DNA from 4 places in the Yersinia hibernica genome. Region 4 is predicted to be linked to each of the others. Evidence: predicted binding sites of a transcription regulator. Region 4 holds the regulator's gene; each other region holds the start of a gene.

Region 1 (5,416 bases), 1.8 Mb from region 4:
CAGGTCACCGTCGACAGGAAGGACAAATCGTCCGTTGCCTGCCAGCTCACAGAGCTATTCAGGGTAAACTCAGGGGTTATCGATAAGTAATCGCCCGTGGTTTTGTTCTTCGATTCCAGCATGTAGGTCAGGTTGCTGCTCCATTGCACCGTATCGGTGACGGGAACAGTCAAGTTACCCTCCAAACCTTCCACCAAGGCTTTCGGCACATTCTCCCACTTGAAAATATCAGAGTTAGCATAAGCGCCGGTTCCGCCATTGGCGGTGCCGAGAGATATCAAGCCCGGCTCAATCTTATTGCGATAATCATTACGGAAGTATGTAATACCGGCAATAATGCCCTCATTATCGTGGAACTCGAACCCAATCTCTTTATTCACACTGGTTTCAGCAGATAAAGCGTCATTCCCCATCAGATAGCAACTGCCGCCACCGCCATAGCACCCCTGACCACGGCTATATAACAGATAGTTAGGGTTAGTTTGATAGAGATTTGGCGCTTTATAAGCACGCGCTATCCCCATTTTCATGGTGAAGTAATCACCCAGCTCCTGGGACAGATTCAGACCTGGGCTCCAGTTACTGCCCGCGGTGCTGTGATGGTCAAAACGCAGCGCAGGGGTGAGCATGGTGGTATCCGTCAACTCGATATTATCTTCAACAAAGACCGATGCTATCTGGGCCGAGGTGCGGGTATTGCGCCCAGTGCCGGTTAAGCCACTGACACTCCCCCCCTCAGTCGTCGTTTGGGTATTTGAGGTCGGGTCATTCATTTTCTGGTCATTCCATTCGGCACCGACAGTCAGCACCTGATTCACCCCCCACTCAAATGGCAGGTTAATCTCGGAGTGAGCCAAATAGTTGTCCAACTTAATCGTGCTGAAGCTGTTATTAGAGAAAATGCCTTCAGTCCCGCCCGCCAGCCCCTCATTAATGCGCGAGTTGCGTGTATTTTCATACTGAACATAGGAGGTGGTGCTAACACCGCTATCCCAAAAACCACGGTGGGTTAGCGAGAAATTATCGCGATACATCACATTGGTTTCCGCACCGTATAAACTGCGGACAATGGCATTGCTGTTGGTGTTTTGGGTATCACCTGCGTAAATATTCCCCTGGCGACTATAACCTGCCTCAAACTCCAGAGATTGGCCTACCGCGAAGTCCCAGCGCAGTAACCCATTGATATCCTTATTACGTACCCCTTCACGCCCGGCCGGTAATGTTCCTGCCTGATTACCGGTTCGAGCCGATTCATGGCCTGCGTTGATATCCCAATCATCAGCATCAGTTTTATTGTATCCGCCATATAAACGGAAGCTGAGCGTATCACTGAGTGGCCCCATCAAACTGAAGTCGGTACGGCGGGTAGCCCCTTCTTCACTGTGCTGCGGCAGGTTCATGTAAGCATTCCAGCTACCGTGCAGCTCTTTATCCGGCTGTTTGGTGATGATATTCACCACGCCACCGGCGGCACCATTGCCATAGCGAGCCGCGGCAGGGCCACGCAATACTTCGATTTTTTCGACCATATTGGCGGGCACCCAGTTGGTATCACCACGGGTATCGCGCTCGCCACGCCAGCCATATCGCACCGCATTGCGGCTTGAAACCGGAATGCCGTCAATCATAATTAGTGTGTTTTCTGGCCCCATACCGCGAATATCAATCTGGCGGTTATTGCCGCGCTGGCCACTGGCTGAGTTACCGGAAAGGTTAACACCGGGCATGGTACGGATAATTTCGGACAAATCATTGGCAGGTGGGCGTTTGCGGATATCTTCCGCGGTAATCGTTGATGCGCCCAGAGCTTGACGAACTTGCTGTTGGGCCGTCACCACCAACTTATCGCCTGATGCCGTATTGCCCTCTGCTGCTGTAGTGTGTGTTTTTTCTATCGCGGCTGTATCAGACTCCGCCGGAGTGGTATCTTGTGTCTGCGCCCAAAGCGGAGTGGAGATACACAGGCCAATTAAGCTCGCCAGGGTTGTCAGAGAGCGCCGCTGCCATTTTACTTTCATTACACTTTCCCCGATGCAAAAGCCCACAACAAATGTCAGCAGAGGAAAATCTCTACCAATCTATTCATGGAGCAACAAAAACGAACAAGATTGATAATTATTTTCATTATCAATTCATCTTGCTAATTGTTACATTTGCCATCAGAAAAAAGGTTTGTGTAAACAGCAAAGCTCTTTGTCAGAACGTCAATGTCAGTGGAGAATTTGTTATGCCGGCGGTGAAAAGAAATAATTTACGCAATGTGTCCCCCTCAGCTAAACCCATTTACCGTGACCAAATTGTGCAGCAGTCCAATTTAGTTGCCAGTGATTATCAGTTGAGCGGAGCGAAATCATTGCCCACTGACCCGGTATTATATGGCGATTTTCAGGTGTTGCGCTTGAACCCACACCTGATTCTGCATACCGCCAACGTCACTAATCTCTATGATATTAAAACGCAAAATCGGCTCAATCCCGCCCTGAAGCTGGCGATGGTGGTTAGTGGTAGCGCGCATATCTCATTTGGCGGTAAGCAACTGCATTTGCAGGAAAAAGGCGATGCCTCTCTGGTGTCATTAACGGAAAACACCCTATTTACTCGCCACGGTAAGAACAACAGCCATGAGCGCACTCTAACACTCACCTTTGACCGCGAATGGTTGTATGGTGATTTACTGCCGCAAGCTGGCGGTTGGGACGCGCTGTACAACTTTACTCAGCAGCATTTGGCGATTCATTTGTGGCGTCCATCCATCAATGCTCAAGCCATCGCCCAGAAAATAGCCAGCGCCGCGCCTTTTTCAACGCCACTGGAGCGGTTACAGTGGGAAACTCAATGTATCGGTTTGATTATTGAAGCTTTTAGTTCACTGGAGCAGCAAGCCCAACAACAAAATAAAATGTCATTACGGGGCTTGAACCGTGTTCAGCAAGTACGCGATTGGTTGGAGAGTGGCGAGGCCGACCACTTATCAATGAGTGAGTTAGCGCGCTTGGTGAATATGAGCCAAAGTACATTACAGCGGCGTTTTCGCGAAAACTACAACATTACAGTATTTGAATATTTGCGCCATTGCCGCTTGAAACGCGCTATGTTGGCCCTCCAGAAAGAGGGTATCAGTATTGATCAAGCGGCCACTATTGCCGGTTATACCAGCTCGGCGAATTTTGCTACCGCACTGCGCCGAACATTTAATCTCACCCCCAGCCAAATTCGTGAGGGTATCTATCCTTAATTAGCAGCATAATAAATTATTCATGTTCAGAAATTAAATTATCTATTATATAAAATAGAATATACATATCACCTTGATTTAAACTACCTTTAGATATCGGCTAACAATAGGCAGTTATATATATAGCTAATGGGTTATTCAAATGATTAAGAGGTGAATATGAATTCAGAGGTAAAATCATTAACCATTCTGTGTACATTATTATTGACTAACACTGGCTATTCCCGCGAAGTCAAACCTGTATGGCAATCTAATAAAGAAAGTTGGTCAACTTATCAATCACGACATTGTAAATGGGAACAAGGTATTACGTGTAGACATGTCCCCCAGGATCAGGGGAAAACGCCCCCCCAATCTGCCGAAGATGTTGCTCTTGAAGTCGGTATCGGTGTATTGACCATGGGGCCAACGCCGCAGCCGAGGGGGTTCAAAGTCGGTATTGGGAGCAAGCCTATCATGCGTGGCGTCAAGCCGAGAATTGTAGTATCACAACCTCCGCCGCGGATAAATATAAATACTGAGCGAGTGCCGCTGCTCTCACCTAGCCCCAAACCTAAACCCCAAATCTCAGGCCGGTTACAGCGGATAAACGGTAAAATTGGAGTTTTAATGGGAGATAGTAATCCCCCGACTTTAGGGGAACCAAGCACTAAAAGAGTCAAACTAGAATTATTGCAAAGCCAGAATAGCTCTCATTCTACAGAGGTATATGACATTGAAGGAGAGATAGCGCTAGAAAAAAACAAAATAGACCGATTAAAACTCATAAAACAAGATGAAGTTGCCAATATAAAAGAAGAAATTGAGAGTATATACAGCAAACAAACATTAGATAACAGTGAGTTAGATATTGATGATGAAATTAGACGCTATAATTCAACCTCAGTGCATGAAAGAATAAGTTTCAGAGAATACTTTGCCGTTAGAAATTATCAGGAGGGCAGATTTGTAGCGATAAATAATGCGCTGAGAAGTGGAAATATAAGTGATGAATTAGATGTTGAACTATCCGAAGTATATACCGCATTAGATAATCATTCTGACATTAATATTTCACTAAAAGAGGATGGCTATATTCCTGCTGAAGAAGATACTATTATATCCGAAGTATACCGCGGTGAAGTCAGAGAGCGTAATGAATTTTTATCTGCGGTAGAGCCTGAAGAAACTATTCAAATAGACTCTTTTTTCAGCACCACGGAGGATGAAGATACCATTATTCAATTTAATAGTGACGATTTAGACGATGGGCAAGTCAATGTAAAATATACCATAAAATATTATATTGGGCGTAGCAACAGCACGGATATCAGTGAATTGCTTGATGAACCAGACGAAGAGCGCATTTTTTTACCTAAGAGCCGCTTCTTGGTTACTGATGTAGAGGAGTCTGCAGACGGCTCAACTTTCGCAGTTAGCCTGCTTGCCATCACTGATGAGCCACCAACATCGCCGTTTCAGCTTAACTAACAAAGCGCTTTTATAACTCAGGGAATTAGCTCAGGGAAATAACTATATTTCTTATTCAATCAGCGCCCGGCGCACAAGTGTATATTGATATTAAAAATCATCTCGCCCGACAAAAAAACGGCTCCCTTATCAGGAGCCGCTTTAGCAACCACATCAGCAATGAGAAATTATTTCTTTTTCGCTTTTGGGTTAGGTAAGTCGGTAATGCTACCTTCGTAAATCTCGGCAGCCAGACCAACAGATTCGTGCAACGTTGGGTGGGCATGGATGGTCAATGCGATATCTTCCGCATCACAACCCATCTCGATGGCCAGACCGATTTCACCCAACAATTCACCGCCGTTAGTCCCAACAATGGCACCACCGATAATGCGGTGAGTCTCTTTGTCGAAAATCAGCTTGGTCATACCATCGGCGCAATCAGAAGCGATAGCACGGCCTGATGCCGCCCACGGGAAGGTGGATGTCTCGTAGCTGATGCCTTTTTCTTTTGCTTCTTTCTCGGTCAAACCCACCCATGCGACTTCTGGCTCCGTGTACGCAATCGATGGAATAACTTTCGGATCGAAGTAATGCTTCATGCCAGAGATAACTTCCGCGGCAACGTGGCCTTCGTGAACACCTTTATGGGCCAGCATTGGCTGACCGACGATATCGCCGATGGCAAAAATGTGCGGCACATTGGTGCGCAGTTGTTTATCAACATGG
Region 2 (5,416 bases), 1.0 Mb from region 4:
CGCGGTGGAGGAACCGGGACGAATGGCCAAGCACTGAACACCGGCATTGTGGTGGATATGTCGCGTCATATGAACCGGATACTCGAGGTCAATGTAGAGCAAGGTTGGGTGCGGGTTGAGGCGGGCGTCATTAAAGACCAGCTTAATCAATACCTGCAGCCACTGGGGTATTTCTTCGCGCCAGAGCTATCGACCAGTAATCGCGCTACCTTGGGCGGCATGATCAACACCGATGCTTCGGGGCAGGGGTCATTGGTCTATGGCAAAACGTCTGACCATGTGCTTGGGTTGCGCGCCATTTTGCTGGGGGGGGAAATGCTCGACACCCGGGCCATGCCGACGGCGCTGGCGGAAACGATTGCGCAGGAAGACTCTGTCACCGGCCGCATTTATCACACCGTGCTGCATCGCTGTCGTGAGCAGCGGGCGCTGATTGTGGAGAAATTCCCCCAATTAAATCGTTTTCTCACCGGTTATGACTTGCGCCACGTATTCAGTGATGACCTGCAAACCTTTGACTTGACAAGAATTTTAACGGGAGCAGAGGGCACTTTGGCTTTCATTAGCGAAGCCACCTTGGATATTACCCCGCTGCCGAAAGTGCGTCGCTTAGTGAATGTGAAGTATGACTCCTTTGATTCCGCGTTGCGCAATGCCCCTTTTATGGTGGAGGCCAACGCGCTGTCAGTGGAAACTGTGGATTCCAAAGTCCTCAACCTGGCGAAAGAGGATATTGTTTGGCACTCGGTCAAAGCACTGATTACTGATGTGCCCGATAAAGAGATGCTGGGGCTGAATATTGTTGAGTTCGCCGGCGATGATAAGGCGCTGATTGACAGCCAAATGGCGTCTCTGTGTCAGCGGTTGGATGATTTGATGGCGGCCCGTGAGGGCGGGGTTATTGGCTACCAAATTTGCAGTGAATTAGCCGGAATTGAGCGCATTTATGGGATGCGTAAAAAAGCCGTGGGGCTGCTGGGTAACAGTAAAGGGCAAGCTAAACCTATTCCGTTCGCCGAGGACACCTGTGTACCGCCACAACATTTAGCCGATTATATCGTCGAATTCCGGCAATTATTGGACAGCCATCATCTGGCCTACGGTATGTTTGGCCATGTCGATGCCGGCGTGTTGCATGTTCGTCCAGCACTGGATATGTGTGATCCGCAGCAAGAGATGCTGATGAAGCAGATTTCGGACCAAGTGGTGCAGTTGACGGCGCGCTATGGCGGGCTGCTGTGGGGCGAGCATGGTAAAGGTTTCCGGGCAGAATACAGCCCAGAGTTCTTTGGTGATGTGCTTTATCATGAATTGCGGCAGATAAAATCAGCATTTGACCCCGATAATCGGCTCAATCCCGGCAAAATTTGCTCTCCTTTGGCCAGTGATGCGCCGATGATGAAAGTGGATACTTCGGATAAGCGCGGCACCCTGGACCGGCGTATCCCGCTGGCGGTCAGAACATCATTCCGTGGCGCGATGGAGTGCAATGGCAACGGGCTGTGCTTTAACTTTGATGTCCGCAGCCCGATGTGCCCGTCAATGAAAATCACCGGCGACCGAATTCATTCGCCTAAAGGGCGGGCTGCCTTGGTGCGCGAGTGGCTGCGGCTGTTAGCCGAGCAAGGAGTTGACCCGGTGGCGTTGGAGCATGGGCTGGCGACCAAGCGGCCAAGTTTGCGCGGGTTAATTGAAAAAACGCGCAATACTTGGCATGCCCGCCAGGGGGATTATGATTTCTCTCATGAGGTCAAAGAGGCGATGTCCGGCTGTCTGGCATGCAAAGCTTGCTCGACCCAATGCCCGATAAAAATTGATGTGCCGGGGTTCCGTTCCCGTTTCCTGCAGCTGTATCACACCCGTTATCATCGCCCACTGCGTGATTACGTCGTTGCCAGTGTCGAGGGCTACGCCCCGCTGATGGCGAAAGCGCCCAGCGTGTTTAACTTCTTCCTGAAACAGCCGTGGGTCGGCGCGTTAAGCCGCAAAAGCATTGGCATGGTGGACTTGCCGCTGCTGTCCAGCCCCAGCCTGAAGCAGTCCTTATCCGGTCATTATGCCAGCACCATGACCTTGGAACAGTTGGAAAAACTGCCCGATTCCGAGCGCCGCCAGCATGTTTTGATAGTGCAAGACCCTTTTACCAGTTACTACGATGCCCAAGTGGTGGTCGATTTTGTCCGGCTGGTGGAGAAACTGGGGTTTAATCCGGTATTGCTGCCATTCTCACCTAACGGCAAGGCGCAGCATATCAAAGGGTTCTTACAACGGTTTGCTAAAACAGCCCGGAAAACGGCGGATTTCCTGAATCGCATTGCGCTGCTGGGGATGCCAATGGTCGGGGTTGATCCGGCGTTGGTGCTGTGTTATCGCGATGAATATAAAGAGATTTTAGGTGATTCCCGTGGTGACTTCAAAGTGCAATTGGTGCATGAATGGTTGCAGGTGGCGCTAGCTGAACAGCCAGAGCAACACCTGAGCGGTGAATCATGGTATCTATTCGGCCATTGCACTGAAACCACCGCTTTGCCGGCGAGCAGTCAGCATTGGGCTGCCATATTCTCCCGTTACGGTGCCAAGTTGGAAAACGTCAGTGTTGGTTGCTGCGGCATGGCAGGTACTTATGGCCATGAAGTGAAGAACATGGATAATTCCTTAGGTATTTATGCATTATCCTGGCAACAGGCATTGCAAAAGCTGCCGAGTAAACGTTGTTTAGCCACCGGGTACTCGTGTCGCAGTCAAGTTAAGCGCATTGAAGGCAACGGGTTGCGGCATCCATTGCAGGCATTGCTTGAACTGGTCTAATATCTGAAAGCAGCTAATACTGCTGCAATTTCAAATATGAAGGATAAGGAGAGAGCATGCTTTGGAAACGCACGGCGACACTCGAACAGTTAAATCAGCAAAGCCAAGACTGTATGGTCGGGCATTTGAGTATTGAGTTTACTCGATTTTCCGACGACGAACTGGAAGCCACCATGCCGGTTGACCACCGGACAACACAACCCTTTGGCTTGCTGCATGGTGGGGCGTCGGTGGTGTTAGCAGAGTCGCTGGGTTCTATGGCCGGGTATTTATGTACCACACCGGGGCAACAGATAGTGGGGTTGGAGGTCAATGCCAACCATATCAAAGCGGCCCGCTCTGGCAAGGTACGTGGCTGTTGTCGTGCTATTCATGTTGGCCGCCGCCATCAGGTGTGGCAGATTGAGATTTTTGATGAACAAAACCGCCTGTGTTGCACTTCCCGCTTAACCACCGCGGTGTTATCGCCCACGGAATAACCCTCCATAATACTAATTGATATGTTGCTTCGGGCTATGGGTCAGCTTGCAGCAACATACATCGCCATCGCCATCGCCATCCTTCTGTTGCTTTATCCCGGAGTATTTTGTTAATTCGATAAATGTGGTGAATCTCTCTGATAGGTTTCCCCTGAGGGGGTTTTCAGCTAAAATTAATTCAGAAATAGGTATTTTTTATGAATGTTTAAAAATACTGGGGCTAACGACGATTAGCCTCTGATATAGCAAGGGATTCGAGCATCGCTGTCATAATTATTCTTTTATTTCATGGCGATAAAAGTGTACTTGTCTATCCAGACTTCTCCGGCCATCGCAGCATGCTTATTCGTTGCCGCCTCATTTGGGGTCTAAACGGCACTTTTCTTAATATCCCTGCAAAACAAACGGTTGAAGTGATAATTATTATCACTACCATTGTGAACAATCTGTGTTGATTTACCTATAATCAGCCAGCTAATCGATATGTGATTAAAAGATAAGGTAGGGCATATGCAACAGGAATCAGTCGGGACATTTTCCCTCGATGATAATGTTTGGCAGGGCGTGACGATAACCGACAGTGCCGCGGCACAAATTACGCGTCTCATGCAGCAAGACCCTGAAATAAAAGGGTTACAGCTTGGGGTCAAGCAATCTGGTTGTGCTGGGTTTGCTTATGTAATGGATATGGCTAAGGAGCCAGCCAGTGATGTATTGGTGTTCGAGCACGGTAGCGCCAAGCTTTATGTGCCGTTGAAAGCGATGCCGTTTATCGATGGCACCGAGGTGGATTATGTCCGCGAAGGACTCAATCAGATTTTTAAATTTAATAATCCTAAAGCTCAGCATTCCTGCGGGTGTGGCGAGAGTTTTGGCGTTTGAGCGATGTAAACGAAATGACACGAAGCAATGTAGAAGTTCCAGATGATGTGCAGGCTTGGGTCAGCGATGGTCGCTACAAAGAAGGTTTTTTTACACAACTTGCGACTGATGAATTGGCGAAAGGCCTCAATGAGGATGTCATTCGCGCCATTTCAGCGAAGCGTAATGAACCGGAATGGATGTTGGAATTTCGTCTCGGTGCCTATCGCAGCTGGCTGGAAATGGAAGAGCCGCACTGGCTGAAAGCACATTATAACAGCCTGGATTATCAGGATTATAGCTATTACTCCGCGCCGTCATGTGGCAGCTGTGATGATAGCTGTGATTCGCAGCCCGGAGCGGTACAACAATCATCTGCCGACAGTGCAGCGCCACGAGATCTGTCTGAGCAGGCGCTGAATGAGTACCTCACCGCCGAGGTGGAATCTGCTTTTGCCCAGTTAGGGGTTCCGGTGCGTGAAGGGGCTGAGGTGGCCGTTGACGCCATTTTTGACTCCGTTTCGGTGGCGACCACTTACCGGGGCAAACTGGCCGAGCAGGGCATTATTTTTTGCTCTTTCGGCGAAGCCATTCAGGAATACCCAGATTTAGTGCGTAAGTATTTGGGCTCCGTGGTGCCGGCCAAAGATAACTTTTTTGCCGCACTCAATGCCGCGGTGGCCTCTGACGGCACCTTTGTCTATGTCCCCAAAGGTGTGCGTTGCCCGATGGAGCTCTCGACCTACTTTCGCATTAACGCCGCCAAAACCGGGCAGTTTGAGCGCACTATTTTGATTGCCGACGAAGACAGCTATGTCAGTTATATCGAAGGATGCTCTGCACCCGTTCGTGATAGTTATCAGTTACATGCGGCAGTGGTTGAGGTCATTTTGCATAAAAATGCAGAAGTGAAATATTCCACCGTGCAGAACTGGTTTGCTGGGGCTGACAGCACGGGCGGCATTCTCAATTTTGTGACCAAGCGCGCATTGTGTGAAGGGGCCGGGTCGAAAATGTCGTGGACTCAATCAGAGACCGGTTCGGCCATTACTTGGAAATACCCCAGTGTGATTTTGCAGGGCGATAACTCCATCGGTGAGTTTTTCTCTGTCGCCCTAACTAACGGTCATCAGCAGGCGGATACTGGCACCAAAATGATCCACATTGGCAAAAACACCAAATCAACAATTATCGCCAAGGGGATCTCTGCCGGTCATAGCCAAAATACCTATCGTGGTTTGGTGAAAATACTGCCCGGTGCGGATAAC
Region 3 (5,416 bases), 2.3 Mb from region 4:
CTGGGAAATATTATTGGCGCGACTATTCTGGCCTATTATTGGGATGATTTTGCTCCCGTTTTGGCCACCGATTATGACAAAGTCAACCTATTGGAAACCTTCGGGCCGATCGGCGGGTTACTGGTGACCTACCTGATGTTGGCCGCCGCCTTTGCCGCCATGCTGTGGTGGGAAAAGCGCTTCTTTCGCAAGCAGAACGCGGCCACATCCACTCTGATTAAGGAGCCATCATGAGCCATTCTTCGTCAGTTGATAAGCGAGCAACCCATCCTGCTATTGTGCCCGATTATCGTTTGGATATGGTGGGCGAACCTTGCCCGTATCCCGCCGTCGCCACACTCGAAGCTATGCCGCAACTGCAACCGGGCGAAATCCTGGAAGTTATCAGTGACTGCCCGCAATCTATTAATAATATTCCGTTAGATGCCCGAAATTACGGCTATACCGTGTTGGATATTCAGCAAGATGGCCCGACCATTCGCTACCTGATTCAGCGCTAACCTCGGGCAACAAGATGAGTGATTGGTGCAATCAATGCCCATCACTCCAGTGCGCAGCAGTTTGGCGAAATAAGTGATTGAGCGGCCATTAGCGCCATCATGCTGATGGCCGCCTCAACATCAGTTTGCCGCCGGTGTGGTTTTGGCCGGTACTGCGGTGGCCAGTGACACACCCGCCGCCCGCAGCCGTTTTAATATGCTGTATAACAAAGCACTTTTGGTGTTACTGACCATGCGCGGGCTGGGCACCAAGCCGGTGACACTGAGCACAATACCATCCGGGCTTAACTGACTGAATTTCACTGACGGCTCTGGCATTTCCAGTATTGATTCATGCTCTTTATAAGCCGCTATCAGCAGCGATTGTGCCAGTTCAATATCTAAATCCAGCGGGAAGGTCAGGGCAATGGTGACCACCCCTTGGGCATTGGCCATTGTGGCGTTGCGCACATTTTGTGAAATCAATTGAGAGTTTGGCACGATGACGGTAGAGCGGTCACTGAGTTGAATTTCAGTGGCGCGGACATTTATACGGCGAATATCCCCCTCCACCCCACTAATACTGATTAAATCCCCGACCTTGACGGGCCGCTCGGTGAGCAAAATAATGCCGGAAATAAAGTTTTTCACAATTTCCTGCAAGCCAAAGCCAATACCAACTGACAGCGCGCTGACAATCCAGGCCAATTTATTCCACTGAATCCCCAGCACTGATAGGGTCAACAAAATAACCAGCACATAGCCGATATTACTAAACAGTGTGACCGCCGAGGTTTTTATCCCGGAATCCATCTGGGTTTTGGGCAGGAATTCATGACTCAGCCACCGGCGCGCCGCTTTGAGCACATACAACCCGACCAGCAGACAAATCACTGAGTTCAGTAAATTAGCTGGGACAATATTTAAATCTTCCAGCCCCTCACCACTTAATAGCTCAACGGCCTTTTGTAGCAGTGAAATTGGCGTGGTCGAGCCAAAAGTACCGTCGAGTAGAGCAAGAGCGGCCAGCAATATCAGCAACACTTTGCTGGTGGCGGATAATAATGTAGCGGCTTGTGACAAATGGCGATCGTCAATATTCAGTGATTGCTTAATCGCCTTCCCGGCACGGCTAGTGGGTGAAAAAATACTCTCGGCTAAATCAACACAGAGGTGGGTCAGTAAATATAGACAGGCGAGGACTAAACAGCTCCAGACCAGTTTATAACTCAAAAATTTCGCCAGTGCGATATAGCCCACTAACAGTGACAGTAATATGGCCAATGCAGTTATGCCGATAGCGACATGAATTAACCCCGCCAGTGTGGAATAAGCCTCGGGTTTCTCACCATTGGCCACCAAATTACGCCGTATTCGGTTGGCTCGTAAGGGAATAATCGCTGCGGTGAGAGCCATTAACAGGGCTGATATACCGTTACCAAAAATTGTCCCCGACACGCTGATATTGATCATATTGTTCATCTGATCAATCGCACCAAAAATCATAATGCAGATGGCTAATAGCGGCGGAAATAACGTCAGTGAGGCGGCGACTTCATCCGCAATGGCGGGCAATCGCCATGAGGGGCGCTGATTAGATAAGAATGCTCGCCCAAGACCGGCCACCAGTGCGGAGAAAAACATTAGCTGAACAAAAACTTGCGAAAAATTCATCACAACCAATGATACATCTGGCGTGCGAGTGAATGTCTGGATGATGCATTGTGCCACCGTGACGGTAATCAACACGGTATAAAGTGTGGTGGCGGATGCCATAAAACTGCGGCGCAATGGGCCTTGTGGCAGGCATTTGGTACAGAACCAGGCGGTCAAATTGTCGAGGAATTTAAACCCAAAAACACTAATAGACAGCGCCAGCAGCAGGTATATCGTGGTGCCAACCCGCCATTCTGGCTCCCAAGCTGCACTCCAGGCATCCGCCAGTTCTTGGATAAAATCTTTCAGCCGTTGATCGTCATCTGCATTGGGATTAATGATAGGCGCCCAGAAATGCGCACCCAGAATACTGCCGGAGTTGAGGGCGATTTGGGTCTTCAATGCTGAATGCCGTAAGGCGATAATTTGCGTCGCCAGATTTTCTGCATTGGTCTTGATGGCTTGGGCCTGATCATTCTGGCCATCCAACTGGACTTTCCGGGTATTGAGAACCCGGCGCTGTTGGGCCACTACCGGGGTTTCAGCCAGTGCTCCAGCCGACGGCGGCGGGCCTAAAACATCCAATTGTGTTTGCAGTTGCTCTAGTTTGGGCTTCAGGTCTTCCAGCAGTATGTTGGCATCTCGCACCAGCGCGAGCGATGTTTCTTTTAGCGCATTCAACTCGCTATCAGATGTACTGACAGAAACATTCTGCTTTATTTTATCTAATTGTTTTTGCAGGCTAATTAACTGTACGGATATCGCGGGTTTGGCCGGCTCTTCACTGCTTGCGGCGGTGTTATCTGCGGTTGTTGCCGCCAAAACCGTGCCGGTTGTTGCCGTAAAAATAAGCGCAATCAGTAGAAATGTTAGCCGCAGATATGTTCGTACTGGGCATGTTCGTAGCAGAAATTGCAGGGAATCGCGCCGCGGTGAAACTAAATACCCATTCTTTTCCATAAAGCCTGTCAGCCCCAAAGTGAGTGCCACAATAAACCCGTTAATATGTAGAGCTATGCCGTTAAGCCTAGCAGAAAGCTATTGTGGCATAGACGACGGCTGACTGAATAATCTTACTCTGATAATTACTTTCACAATATTAAATAATAAAGATAATAATTATCATTGTAATTAACGCTCTCATTTAATAAATTGTGCGCTGCACTTATGGACCCACGATATGTGGCGCGCAGGTAAGAGAGTTTGCCCTGCGGAAATAGCATGGATGCTGATTAATCACCCTCTATTTTATATGCCTATACCCTTGTGACTTGCCGTCAACCAATAACGCCAAGTTTTTTGGGGATAATTATCTGGGGAAGATAACTATGTTCTCGGCTTTTTTAATAAAGCGTTCTGCCGCGTTGTGCTCACTGGCTATTTTTATGCCATGCACTGCCATGGCTGATGACACAATAGAAGTGACTGCTAAAGCAGGCCACGCAGCAGATTTACCCACCTTGGGTTACACCGCCAAAACCACCAAAGGGGCAACAAAAACTGACCAGCCGTTAATTCTGACTGCGCAGTCAGTGTCGGTCATTACCCGCCAGCAAATGGATGATCAAAATGTGGCGACGGTTAACCAGGCGCTGAATTACACGCCCGGTGTCTTCACCGGTTTTTCCGGCGGCGCGACTCGTTATGACACTATTGCTTTGCGCGGTTTTCATGGCGGTGATGTGAACAACACTTTCCTGGATGGGCTGCGGCTGCTCAGCGATGGCGGCAGTTATAATGTGTTGCAGGTCGATCCGTGGTTCCTCGAACGTATTGATGTTATCAAAGGCCCGTCCTCGGCATTGTATGGTCAAAGTATCCCCGGTGGCTTGGTGATGATGACGTCCAAACGCCCACAATTTACCTCTGAGGGCCATTTTCGCCTGACTGCCGGTAATCACAATACGCAAAATGTCGCCTTTGATTATACCGATGCGATTGCCGAACATTGGGCCTTTCGCTTAACGGGGATCACCCGTAATAGCAACACCATGTATGACCATCAACGCGAAGAGCGCTATGCAATTGCGCCGTCATTATTGTGGCAACCGGATGAAAACACGTCACTGTTATTGCGCGCTAATTTGCAAAAAGACCCCTCTGGCGGCTACCACAGTGCGGTTCCTGCCGATGGCAGTATTTATGGGCAGAAGTTAAGTCGCGGTTTCTTTGATGGTGAAACCAATCACAACGTATTTAAACGTTGGCAGCAAATCTACAGTTATGAATTTGCACATAAATTTGATGATGTTTGGTCTTTCCGACAAAATGCCAGCTATACCCATGCTAATAGTCAGTTAGAGCAGGTTTATCAGGGGGGCTGGAATAGCGACCGCACTCTCATGAATCGCTATTATTCTGGCGAAGACGCCTCTCTCAATGCATTTGCTGTTGATAATCAACTGGCTGCTGATTTCGCTACGGCGACGGTTGCACACAAAGTGTTACTCGGTTTTGATTTTCAAAAATTCAGCAACAATCTACGTAGCGACAGTGCGTTTGCTACCACATTGAATCCTTACACCGGTATTTCTGGTGGCAGCACACTGTACCGCGATTATTTGCTGACGACTCCTGGCATCAATTCATCCTATTTAAATCGCCGCTATGAGCAGAGTGGCATTTATCTGCAAGATGAAATAAAGCTGGATAATTGGCATCTGAATTTGTCTGGCCGTTATGATCGGATGAAAACGGAAAATATCAATAAGACCGCCAACAGTACGGATGAGCGCACCGATAAACACGCCAGTGGGCGCGCTTCATTGCTGTATGGTTTTGATAGTGGCATTTCACCGTATGTGAGTTATAGCCAAGCTATCACTCCAAGTTTATTCCCGGATGCTCAGCAAAAACTGCTCAAGCCGATGACCAGCGAGCAGTATGAAGTGGGGATTAAATATCAACCGCCGGGCAGTTCTTCACTCTATTCCGCCGCGTTATATGACCTGACCCAAAATGATGTGGCAAACCGTGCCGTGCCCGCCACTTATTATGTGCCAGCAGGTAAGGTGAATTCACAGGGGCTGGAGCTTGAAGCTCGAAGCCAGATTAATGAGCGGCTGAGTGTGATTGCGGGCTACACCTATAACCGTGTGAAATTCAAAGATGCTATTGATGGGAATGATGGCAACACACCGGTATTAGCACCATCCAATATGGCTTCGCTGTGGGCGCAATATGAAGCGGGTTATGGCATCAATGTTGGTGCCGGTATCCGCTACATTGGCAAGCAGTGGGCTGATGATGCCAATACCTTGCGAGTGCCTTCTTACACACTG
Region 4 (5,416 bases):
TTTGCCTGCGCATCTTCTGCGCGCAATTTAAACACCGCCACCGCTTGGTTTAGCTGAGTCGCTTGTTCCTCAAGTGAAGCCGCCGCACGGGAAGCTTCTTGTACTAATGCGGCATTTTGCTGAGTCACACTGTCCATTTCAGCCACCGCCTGCCCGACCTGAGCTATCCCTTTACTTTGCTCATCAGAGGCAGAAGCAATTTCCCCCATCAGATCAGTAACATTAGTGATGGAGCGGACAATTTCATCCATCGTTACCCCAGCACTTTCTACCAATGCGGAACCGCTGCTCACCCGGTTCACTGACTCCGTGATTAAACTATCAATCTCTTTTGCCGCCTGCGCACTACGCTGGGCAAGATTGCGTACTTCACTGGCGACCACGGCGAAACCACGACCTTGCTCCCCCGCCCGGGCCGCTTCCACAGCAGCATTCAGCGCCAGAATATTAGTCTGGAAAGCTATACTGTTAATCACAGTTGTGATTTCCGCGATTTTGCGTGAACTGGCCGAAATCTCATCCATGGTATGCACCACATCGGCCACCAGCGCTCCGCCTTTTTTCGCCGTAATAGAAGCATTTGCCGCCAATTGGCTGGCATGATGGGCATTATCTGCATTGTGTTTTACCGTGGCGGTTAACTGCTCCATGCTGGCAGCCGTCTGTTCCAATGCCGCCGCCTGCTGCTCCGTGCGTGATGATAAATCCGTATTGCCAGCAGAAATTTCTGCCGCCCCGTGATAAATCCCATCAGTGCTGTTACGGATAGCTTTGACCGTATTCACCAAGCTGCCTTGCACATCACGCAGCAGCGGAAATAATTGCCCGACACAGTTGCGGCCAAAATCAGCAATGGGCTGACCCAGTTGGCCTGAAGCAATCACCCGAAAATGGGCGCGGATATCATCCAATGGGCGAACCATGTTGACGAGCAGATAGCGGTCTGTTGCCAATAAAATCACTAATCCTGCCACCAAAGCAGCAATTAATATCATGCTGCTCACTTTTGTCAGATGCGTAAATTGCTCTTTAGCCACCCCAATGGCCTTTGATGCCGCCTGATTAAAACTCTCCGCCACAGAACCATATTGGCGGCTCAGCGCGGGGACGGTCTTTTTCGCTACATCTTGATAAACCGCACTATTATTATCCATCGCCGCCTGATAAAGCGGCATAACACCTTGCTCAATTAATCCACTCCACCCATTAATCACGGCACTGACTAACGCGGGGTCAAGCTGTGCATGGTCAATGGCTTTAAACTGCGCTAGCGCTTTTTTCAGATTCTCAAGTGCTACATTGGATGATTTAAGTTCTTTATCGGCATCGGTCAGGTTACCGCTCTGACGATAATCCACTGCACGGGCAAGGCGTGTCACCATCCGAAAGTATTGTTCCGTCCCCTGATTCACCAAATTCATGTTTTCCACCAACACGCTATTAGCATTAGAGGATTGTGTCAGTTGGTTCAGTGATAACAATGTATAAGCGGATACCCCACCCCATAGCAGGCAAAATGCCCCAAGTACCCAAAGTAGTGCGGCTCTGATAGTAATATTTCTTAACAACTGCATGCTCGTTCCCCTTATATATCGGATAGTTACCGTTAGACGCTCGGGTGTTATTTGATGACCGAAAAGCAATAAAGGACGCTCCATACAGCTCACGACAACTCCTTTCCCAGCAGACTTTCATCTGATGGTTCTCCCCCTGGCACCGCAAATTGCAACCTTTCAGTTACACGAAGGTTATCGGCAATGGTGTTATAAGGTTGAGCGACTCACAAAAATTTAATATCGCATAAACTTGATATCGGCATGGCGAGATTTTCTGGCATTATATCGCCCTATACATGTGTTATATTATCGGGCAGAGTGCTTGGTAATTTTCACAATTATTTGAATTTAAAAGGTATTAAGTTATATGGCAACTGTAGGCATTTTCTTTGGCAGCGATACTGGCAATACCGAAAACATTGCCAAGATGATCCAAAAGCAACTGGGCAAAGAGGTTGCTGAGGTTCACGACATTGCCAAAAGCAGCAAAGAAGATTTGGAAGGCTTCGATATTTTGCTGATCGGGATCCCAACCTGGTATTACGGTGAAGCCCAGTGCGATTGGGATGATTTCTTCCCGACACTGGAAGAGATTGATTTCAATGGCAAACTGGTCGCCTTGTTTGGTTGTGGTGATCAGGAAGACTATGCAGAATATTTCTGTGATGCGATGGGAACCGTGCGCGATATTATTGAACCGCGCGGTGCTGCAATCGTCGGCCACTGGCCAACCGCCGGCTATCACTTCGAAGCCTCCAAAGGCTTAGCGGATGATGATCACTTTATTGGTTTAGCCATTGATGAAGACAGACAACCAGAACTGACCAATGAACGTGTGCAAGCTTGGGTAAAACAAATCAGTGAAGAACTGAATTTGGCCGAGATCGCAGGCTAATTTGTCATGCCCGCTAAATCCTTCAAGAAGCAGCCAGGCAACCAACGCCTTGCCGCTTGAAGTGTAACGGGTAAATCGGAAACGCGAGGTTGATGTTCTACATTGCCGCGCGTTTTCGTTACCGCCCCACACTCGCCATACTCTGTTAAGCCACCCACAAATCCGCATCTTCATCCGCGCAAAATGAAAATAAACCGCTACAAATTTGTAACGTTACGTCTGGCGGCCATATACTTAAATGATGCAACAATCCCATTCATCAATACATTGCATGATTAATCTGACAAAGTGTGCAATTATACCTTTGTTAACAACCACGGTTTTCATTTGGGGCTAGCAGTTCTATAATGAGACGCAATTGTAATTATTGCGCCACGGATGTCATAGGCTGAACAGCCTTAATTTGAATCGATAGTAACAGGACTGAATCCGCATGACTGACAACAACAAAGCCTTAAAAAACGCTGGCCTTAAAGTAACACTGCCCCGGCTTAAGATTCTGGAAGTGTTGCAAGACCCGGCATGCCACCACGTCAGCGCGGAAGATCTTTATAAAAAGCTGATCGATATCGGTGAAGAAATTGGTTTGGCGACGGTGTATCGAGTCCTAAATCAATTTGATGATGCCGGTATTGTTACCCGCCATAATTTCGAGGGCGGCAAATCAGTCTTTGAGCTGACGCAGCAGCATCATCACGATCACCTGATTTGCCTGGATTGCGGTAAAGTGATTGAGTTTAGTAATGAATCCATTGAGTCACTTCAACGTGAAATTGCTAAACAGCATGGTATCAAGCTGACCAATCACAGCCTGTATCTGTACGGCCACTGTGAAACCGGCGATTGCCGTGAAAATGAGTCTGCGCACGATAAAGTATAGAGATTTTAAGCACTGAGATTTTAAGTACCCAATAGCCTTAGGGTGTGTTTTTAATCCGGACCAGAACATACCCCATCCGCAAGATGGCCGCCTTTCCCGCCCAGCTATCCGAGATAACCTCGGTCGGGAGTCAGGTGGTCATTATTATTTATACCCTCCGCCCACAATTCCCTGCATAAAATAAATCTAACGCAAAAAAAAACCCCGGACTTGCCGGGGGAAAACCATCAACTCAACTTCACTTAATAATGTTTACCTAAAAATCGGATAAACAGGAGTTAACATCAGACACAGCGGTTTAAAACAAAAATCAAACTTTAACCGGCTCCGCGCGGCTACTACGTTTACCATCCGGGCTGCTCGAGCGGATCAGCATGTCACCGCTGATTTTAGGCTGAACCTTGGCATCATATTTGTGCCATTGCTGGCCGCCATCAGTGGAATACTCAATAATCAGCCCCGGCAAGGAGATATTGGCTTCCAATACACCGTTGACAACACGCGCCCCCGGCACCGGCAAGCGGTATGCAATACCGGCTTTATCCAATTTTGCCAGTTCGCGTTGACCCATGAGATTAGCAAATAGCTGCCAATCGGCATTTAACGCTTTGGTATCAACCATGTGCGTTGCGCCGCTGTACTCGCGACCCGCTTTATAATCCTGCTCCCAAGAAGCACGATGCCAGGCCCGTTCAGCCAGAGGTAATACCCGTGGGAAAATCATGTACTCCATTTGCTCATCCGTCCGCACGGTTTCATTCCACGATTGCCCAGAAATACCGTGCACACCCGGCCATGGCTTATCACTCTTCGCACTGAAGTGATTACCGTCGCGGTCAACCGAAGTTTCAGCATTTTGTGGCATGTTATCGGGGGCGAAACTAAAGACTTTAGCTTCATCATTAAAACGAGTGGCCCAGTAGTAACCGCGTTCATTTGGGTTAACTTCATACGGCATATCGAAATAAACGTAATCCGGATTTGAGGCCACCACTTCATAACCTTTGTTGGCCCAATCATTGATGGAATCGGCACCGCCCCAATAGAGAGTATCCCAGAAGTTAACGCCAACCCGTTTGGTGGCAAAGGCTTTGGCATCTTTGGCATCTTTCAAACCATCTTGCCAGGCTTGCATTTTTTCGATGCCATGGGCATTAACCAGCTTGCTGACTTCAATGGCAAAGTGGCTGGAAAGGTGCTCAACATCCTGAACTTTGCCTTGCTTGACCCAATCCTGACATACCTGTGATTTGGCCCACGGCTTATCTTCCACACTCTTATCAATGATGCCTTTACCCGGCTCAAGCGGGCTATTTTTATCCTGGAACCCGGCACCCAGACGAATGTTTTTCGCCTCATCACCGCCGAAATGCCAGGTGGTCAGCGGCATCCCCGCTTCTTTGTGCATCTGGGCCATTTCGCCAATCACTTTGTCGACAAAGCGTTTTGAAGAATCCAAGCATGGGTTCAGATAACTTTTACGCTCATAGAACTGAACCGAAGTGGTGTTAGAGTCATCTGTCGGGTCAACCAAGCGGAATTCGTTAGCTTCTTGCTCTTTGCCCTGCTTCATCAAATTGTTGTAACGCGCCTCCATCGATACCACTGCCGCACGAGCATGAGCGGGCATATCAATTTCAGGAATGACTTCAATCTGGCGAGCTTTGGCGTATTTCAGAATTTCAATATAATCATCACGGGTAAAATGGCCGGAACCCAGATTATTGCTCTCTGGGCCAGAACCCAATTGCGGCAGTAAACAGGTGTTTTCCGTCAAATCGTGGCAGCGCTTGCTCCCCACATCTGTCAATTCTGGCAGCCCTGGGATCTCAATGCGCCAGCCTTCATCATCACTCAAGTGGAAGTGGAATTTGTTCAGCTTATATGCCGCCATCTGGTCCAGTAAACGCAGCACCGCATCTTTAGTTTTGAAGTTACGGCCGACATCAAGGAAAACACCACGATATTCAAAACGCGGCGCATCTTTTGCTTCCAATGTCGCTATTTTCTGGCTGCCATCCGTCGGCACTAAAGAAAGAATCGATTGCAAACCATAGAACACCCCGGCGGGGTCAAAACCAATAA

Evidence for each region. Region 4 encodes Fur, which represses iron uptake genes when iron is present. Its sites were predicted from a motif close to ATAATAATGAGAACNACTATCAA; they were not measured.
Region 1: D5F51_RS04370 (TonB-dependent siderophore receptor) is a predicted target of Fur. The motif match lies at 2,112-2,134, and genes of this name have one in related genera.
Region 2: sufA (Fe-S cluster assembly scaffold SufA) is a predicted target of Fur. The motif match lies at 3,542-3,564, and genes of this name have one in related genera.
Region 3: D5F51_RS01865 (TonB-dependent siderophore receptor) is a predicted target of Fur. The motif match lies at 3,239-3,261, and genes of this name have one in related genera.

Annotation. Positions count from the first base shown of each region.
Region 1 is NZ_CP032487.1:902,476-907,891, reverse strand. Features, by position in the region: gene D5F51_RS04370 (TonB-dependent siderophore receptor) at 1-2,021, opposite strand, end outside; gene D5F51_RS04365 (helix-turn-helix transcriptional regulator) at 2,231-3,238, shown strand; gene D5F51_RS04360 (hypothetical protein) at 3,398-4,708, shown strand; gene lpdA (dihydrolipoyl dehydrogenase) at 4,876-5,416, opposite strand, start outside.
Region 2 is NZ_CP032487.1:1,676,552-1,681,967, forward strand. Features, by position in the region: gene ydiJ (D-2-hydroxyglutarate dehydrogenase YdiJ) at 1-2,808, shown strand, start outside; gene D5F51_RS07925 (hotdog fold thioesterase) at 2,865-3,287, shown strand; gene sufA (Fe-S cluster assembly scaffold SufA) at 3,798-4,169, shown strand; gene sufB (Fe-S cluster assembly protein SufB) at 4,184-5,416, shown strand, end outside.
Region 3 is NZ_CP032487.1:386,901-392,316, forward strand. Features, by position in the region: gene yedE (selenium metabolism membrane protein YedE/FdhT) at 1-234, shown strand, start outside; gene yedF (sulfurtransferase-like selenium metabolism protein YedF) at 231-500, shown strand; gene D5F51_RS01860 (DUF3772 domain-containing protein) at 621-3,095, opposite strand; gene D5F51_RS01865 (TonB-dependent siderophore receptor) at 3,464-5,416, shown strand, end outside.
Region 4 is NZ_CP032487.1:2,696,884-2,702,299, forward strand. Features, by position in the region: gene D5F51_RS12775 (methyl-accepting chemotaxis protein) at 1-1,574, opposite strand, end outside; gene fldA (flavodoxin FldA) at 1,924-2,451, shown strand; gene fur (ferric iron uptake transcriptional regulator) at 2,885-3,331, shown strand; gene D5F51_RS12790 (beta-N-acetylhexosaminidase) at 3,642-5,416, opposite strand, start outside.